2 linked regions of the Mesorhizobium shangrilense genome follow. The protein of the gene in region 1 interacts with the protein of each later gene in a pairwise test. Links are inferred from orthologs where the notes say so. Each region holds a gene or a part of one and is shown on either strand. Other genes may lie near its edges.

Region 1 (3,000 bases):
CGGCCCGAGGGGCCCACAAGGCACACCGCCAGGGCTCGAAGACATCATCAAGAGCGGCCAGGATCGGCTGAAGCGCGTGCTGCCCGGCGGCAGCGGGGGCGGAGGCGCCGGGAGCCCGGCGTTCTTCGGGCTCATTGCGCTCGCCGTCGTGGCTCTGTGGGTGTTCCAGTCGGTGTACACGGTCCAGCCGGATGAGATCGCGGTCGAGCTTCGCTTTGGCAAGCCGAAGCAGGAGCTGTCGCAGCCAGGCCTGCACTTCCACTGGTGGCCGATCGAGACGGTGGAAAAGGCCAACACGGCCGAAAAACTGGTCAATATCGGCGAGACGCGCGGCAATTCCTCGACCGGCCTGATGCTGTCGGGCGACCAGAACATCGTCGACGTTAAATTCTCCGTCGCCTACCAGGTGGCCGATCCGGTCGCCTATCTCTTCAACGTGTCGCAGCCCGACGAGATGGTGCGCCAGATCGCTGAAAGCGCGATGCGCGAATCCGTCGGCCGCCGTCCGGCGCAGGACATCTTCCGTGACGACCGTCAGGGCATCGCGGAAGACGTGCGCGGCATCGTGCAGGCGACCCTCGACCAGTATGGCGCGGGCCTGAATATCAACGCGATCTCGATCGAAGACGTGGCGCCGCCGCGCGAAGTGGCGGACGCGTTCGACGAGGTGCAGCGTGCCGAGCAGGATGAGGACCGCTTCGTGGAGGAGTCCAATCAATACTCCAACCAGAAGCTCGGCCAGGCGCGCGGACAGGCCGCGCAGATCCGCGAAGAGGCGGCAGCCTACAAGAACCGGGTCGTGCAGGAGGCGCAGGGTGAGGCGCAGCGCTTCATCTCCGTCTACGACGAGTACGCGAAGGCGCCTGACGTGACGCGCCAGCGCCTCTACCTCGAAACGATGGAGCGCGTGCTGCGCGACTCCAACAAGGTGATCGTCCAGCAGGGCAACGGCCAGGGGGTGGTGCCCTATCTGCCGCTGCCCGAGCTGCAGAAGCGCGCTCCGGCGGAAGGAAACAACTGATGTCCAACCGTCTGCCCATCATCGGCGTCATCGCCGCCGTCATCCTGTTCCTGATCTACTCGGCCGTGTTCGTCGTGAACGAGCGGGAGCAGGCGATCGTGCTCCGCTTCGGCGAGATCGTCGACGTCAAGTCCGAGCCGGGAATCTACTTCAAGGCGCCGTTCGCCATGTTCGACGCCGACAACGTCCAGATCATCGAGGACCGCGTCATGCGCTTCGACCTGGATGACATCCGCGTTCAGGTGTCAGGCGGCAAGTTCTACGAAGTGGACGCTTTCGTCGCCTACCGCATCAGCGATCCGCGGGTGTTCCGACAGACCGTGTCGGGTAGCGTCGATCTGGCCGAACAGCGGCTGCGCACCCGCTTCGACGCGGCGCTTCGCCGGGTTTACGGCGTGCGTGGTTTCGAGGCGGCGCTTTCGGAAGAGCGCGCCGCCATGATGCGCGAGGTACGCGACCAGCTGCGGCCCGACGCGACGTCGCTTGGCCTCGAGATCGAGGACGTGCGCATCCGCCGGACCGACCTGACCGCCGAGGTTTCGCAGCAGACCTACGACCGCATGAAGGCCGAGCGCCTGGCCGAGGCCGAGCGCCTGCGGGCTCGCGGCCGCGAGGCGGCGCAGCGCATCCGCGCCCGCGCCGACCGCGAGGTCGTGGAGATCGTCGCCGAGGCGCAGCGCGATTCCGAGATCCAGCGAGGCGAGGGCGAAGCCGAGCGCAGCCGGATCTTCGCCGACGCCTTCCAGCGCGACGAGAAGTTCTTCGAATTCTATCGCTCGATGAACGCCTACAATCAGGCGCTGGAAGGGACCGGTACGACGATGGTGCTGTCGCCGGATTCGGAATTCTTCCGCTTCTTCAGCGATCCCGCCGGCGGCGCCGGAACGGGCGGCGGCACGCCGCAGGCGCCGGCCGCCGCGGCGACCCCGCCAGCCGCCTCCGCGGCGCCAGCGCAATAAAGCTGCGCAGGTGAGCGACTTTCTGGCGGCCCTCGGACTGGTGATGGTGTTCGAGGGCCTCGTCTATGGCGGGTTCCCCAGCCTTGCCAAGCGGCTTGCCGCAGATGTCATCGACATGCCCGAACATCGGCTGCGCAGCATCGGCCTCGCCGTCATCGCTGCCGGCGTAGCGGTCGTCTGGCTTGTTCGCGGATAACCCGGCATTTATCCACGACCCGCATGGCGTGGGCCGCAAACACGCCCTATTTTGAGCCAACAAGACGGTTGCGCTGAACCGGCGCTGATCCAGATTCAACGGGAGCCTGACCGATGACGCCGAAAATCCTGACCGCATTGCGCCGGTCGCTGGTCAGCTTCACGGCAGCGAGCATGATCGCCGCGGCGTCCGCGCCGGCATTCGTCGCGCCCGCCTCCGCACAGGGACCCGCGTCAGTCGCCGACCTTGCCGAAGGGCTGCTCGAATCGGTGGTGAACATCTCGACCACGCAAAAGGTGGCGGGATCGGAAACGCCAGACGCAGTGCCGATGCCGCAGCTTCCCGAAGGCTCGCCGTTCCAGGATTTCTTCGACGACTTCTTCAACGACAGGCAGGGCGAAGACGGAGGCGGCGACCGCAAGGTGCAGTCGCTCGGCTCGGGCTTCGTGATCGATGCGGAAAAAGGCATCGTGGTCACCAACAATCATGTGATTGCGGATTCGGATGAGATCGAGGTCAACTTCTCCGACGGCTCCAAGCTGAAGGCCGAACTCGTCGGCACCGACACCAAGACCGACATTGCGGTACTTAAGGTCGATCCGAAGCTGAAGAAGCTGAAAGCCGTAAAATTCGGGGATTCGAGCAAGCTCAGGATCGGCGACTGGGTGATGGCGATCGGCAACCCGTTCGGCCTCGGCGGCACGGTGACCGTGGGCATTGTGTCGGCGCGCAACCGCGACATCAATTCCGGCCCCTATGACGACTTCATCCAGACCGATGCGGCGATCAACCGGGGCAATTCCGGTGGCCCGCTGTTCAACATG
Region 2 (3,125 bases), 1.0 Mb from region 1 along the record:
GGTCGTCGGCGGCGTCGAGCATCTGCCCGACGCCGGGAGGGTGGCGGACATGCTGCGCCGGCTGCGCGAGGGTGCGTTCCGGGCAACGCTTTCCCGGACGGTGATCGACGCTCGAAAGACGGGCGTGTTCCTCTACCGGGAGCGTAGAGGGGCGCCGGCGGGACCTGCGCTGCCCGGGACGATCTGGGACGGGCGTTATGCCGTCCTCGAGGAAGACAGTGCGCCGAACGCGCGGGTACATGGAGCGCCGGCCGATCAGGAGGTCGCCGGGCCATCGCCAACGCTCCCCCCCAGCATCGTCAAGGCCGCGCGCGCCACCATGCCGCAGAGCGAGGGGCCGAATGTGCGGGCGCTCCCGGTGCTCGCACCCTGGCGAAGGTTCCTGCCCTCGTTTGATGTGGAACTCGCGCAGACATTGGCCCGGCTAATCGATGCGGCGAATTTTCCGAACCCGCCATTTGCGGGCCACAATGGGGAAGAAGCTTAACCGCTACCGTGGTCTAGTTCTTGGCAAGGGGGCGACCCCCACCTATGTTAGACCCATCCAAACTCATGCAGCAGGGGCGCACATCCGGCGCCCGCGGGACACCTGATGAATCCGAACTATCGCAACCTGGCGCTGTGGGCGATCATAGCCGTTCTCTTGATCGCTCTGTTCAATCTGTTCCAGACGCCGCAGCAGCGGGGCGCCTCGCGCGAGATCGCCTATTCGGAGTTCCTCACCGAGCTTGACGCCGGACGCATCAAGTCCGTGACGATCGCAGGCGACCGCATCTCGGGCACCTACGCCGACAACGCCAGCGGCTTCCAGACCTATTCGCCGGGCGACAACACGCTGGTTTCGCGCCTCGAGGAGAAGAACGTCACCATCAACGCCCGGCCGGAGACCGACGGCTCCAACACGCTGTTCGGCTACCTGATCTCGTGGCTGCCGATGATCCTGATCCTCGGCGTCTGGATATTCTTCATGCGCCAGATGCAGTCCGGGTCGGGCCGCGCGATGGGCTTCGGCAAGTCCAAGGCCAAGCTGCTCACGGAAGCGCATGGCCGTGTCACCTTCCAGGACGTCGCCGGCGTCGATGAGGCCAAGGAAGACCTGGAGGAGATCGTCGAGTTCCTGCGCGATCCTCAAAAATTCCAGCGGCTGGGCGGCAAGATTCCGCGCGGTGTCCTTCTCGTAGGCCCTCCCGGCACCGGTAAGACGCTGATCGCGCGCGCCGTCGCAGGCGAAGCCAACGTGCCGTTCTTCACGATTTCCGGTTCCGACTTCGTCGAGATGTTCGTCGGCGTGGGCGCGAGCCGCGTCCGCGACATGTTCGAGCAGGCCAAGAAGAACGCGCCCTGCATCATCTTCATCGACGAGATCGACGCGGTCGGCCGCCATCGCGGCGCCGGCCTCGGCGGCGGCAACGACGAGCGCGAGCAGACGCTGAACCAGTTGCTGGTCGAGATGGACGGTTTCGAGCCGAACGAATCCATCATCCTGATCGCCGCGACCAACCGTCCGGACGTTCTCGACCCGGCTCTGCTGCGTCCCGGCCGCTTCGACCGTCAGGTCGTGGTGCCCAATCCGGACATCATCGGCCGCGAGAAGATACTCAAGGTGCACGTCCGCAACGTGCCGCTGGCGCCGAACGTCGACCTCAAGGTCATCGCGCGTGGGACGCCGGGCTTCTCGGGCGCCGACCTGATGAACCTCGTCAACGAGGCCGCGCTGATGGCGGCGCGCCGCAACAAGCGGCTGGTCACCATGGCAGAGTTCGAGGACGCCAAGGACAAGATCATGATGGGCGCGGAGCGCCGCTCCTCTGCCATGACCCAGGCGGAGAAGGAACTGACCGCCTATCACGAGGCCGGTCATGCCATCCTGGCGCTGAACGTGCCGTCGGCCGATCCGCTCCACAAGGCGACCATCATCCCGCGCGGCCGTGCGCTGGGCATGGTCATGCAGCTCCCCGAGGGCGACCGCTACTCGATGAGCTACAAGTACATGATCTCGCGCCTGGCGATCATGATGGGCGGCCGCGTCGCCGAGGAGATCAAGTTCGGCAAGGAGAACATCACCTCCGGCGCCTCCTCCGACATCGAGCAGGCCACCAAGCTGGCGCGCGCCATGGTCACGCGCTGGGGCTTCTCCGACAAGCTCGGCCAGGTGGCCTATGGCGAGAACCAGGAAGAGGTGTTCCTCGGCCACTCGGTGGCTCGCACTCAGAATGTCTCGGAAGAAACCGCGCAGATCATCGACGCCGAGGTGCGCCGCCTGATCGACGAGGCCTACAACACCGCCAAGTCCGTTCTGACCAAGAAGAAGAAGGAATGGATCGCGCTCGCCGAAGGGCTGCTCGAATACGAGACGCTCTCGGGCGAGGAGATCAAGCAGCTGATCGCCGGCAACAAGCCGGCGCGCGACATGGGCGACGACACGCCGCCGAGCCGCGGCTCGGCCGTGCCGAAGGCCGGCGCCTCCGGCGGCCGCCGCAAGAAGGGCGGCGAAGAGCCGGAAGGCGGCATGGAGCCCCAGCCGCAAGGCTGAGGACCAGGCCGGTCCAGGCGAGCGGGCTCGCCACAGGTAAATGTTTGTGCGCCGCGCGGGAGACCGCGCGGCGTTTTCCTTTCGCGCGGCGCTGTCGGGGCTGTTTCGCGAGCTGGTCCACTCGATCGAGACGAGCGATGCCGGTCCGGCAGCTGGCCGGGAAGAGAGGAAGAGGCCTGCCCGCGGTGAGATAGCGGCCCGGCGTTCTGCGGGCTTCATTGACATGCCGAACACGTGGTGTTCATCCTCGCCGCAGGGGGAGGAACTAAAATGCACTTCAAGCGGGATGGGAAGGGTTTCGTCCGGCAGGCAGCGGACCGGCTGGCGCGCATCGGCGCGATCGGCCTGTCCGTTATGACGATCTATGGCGCGCTGTCGGGCGCAGCCCAGGCCGCCGAGCGCCTCGTCGAAGCCGGCGAAGGGGCGGCCGAGCGTCTGGTCGAGACGTTGATCATGGCCGAGCCGGGAGACATTGTGCGCATCGGGGAGGGTCGCATCGAGCTCACCGAGGGGCTGTCGCTGGACGTCGACGACGTGACCGTGAAGGGGGTGGGGAACGACAAGACGATCCTGTCCTTCAAGGGCCAGAGCG

Evidence for each region.
Region 2: the proteins of hflC (region 1) and ftsH interact in binary tests that used the Escherichia coli proteins (3 or more experiments, as listed by UniProt). The link is inferred for Mesorhizobium shangrilense from one-to-one orthologs.

Annotation. Positions count from the first base shown.
Region 1 is NZ_JAQGPN010000001.1:2,432,321-2,435,320, forward strand. It holds hflC (protease modulator HflC), read left to right. Parts: upstream 1-1,020; coding sequence 1,021-1,980; downstream 1,981-3,000. Other genes in the region: hflK (FtsH protease activity modulator HflK), read left to right, coding at 1-1,021; PD284_RS11790 (DUF2065 domain-containing protein), read left to right, coding at 1,991-2,176; PD284_RS11795 (DegQ family serine endoprotease), read left to right, coding at 2,290-3,000.
Region 2 is NZ_JAQGPN010000001.1:1,398,740-1,401,864, forward strand. The notes cover bases 98-3,062. They hold ftsH (ATP-dependent zinc metalloprotease FtsH), read left to right. Parts: upstream 98-592; coding sequence 593-2,533; downstream 2,534-3,062. Other genes in these bases: tilS (tRNA lysidine(34) synthetase TilS), read left to right, coding at 98-487; PD284_RS06950 (parallel beta-helix domain-containing protein), read left to right, coding at 2,804-3,062. Also shown: more of tilS, read left to right, coding at 1-97; more of PD284_RS06950, read left to right, coding at 3,063-3,125. UniProt on the Escherichia coli protein: Acts as a processive, ATP-dependent zinc metallopeptidase for both cytoplasmic and membrane proteins. Plays a role in the quality control of integral membrane proteins.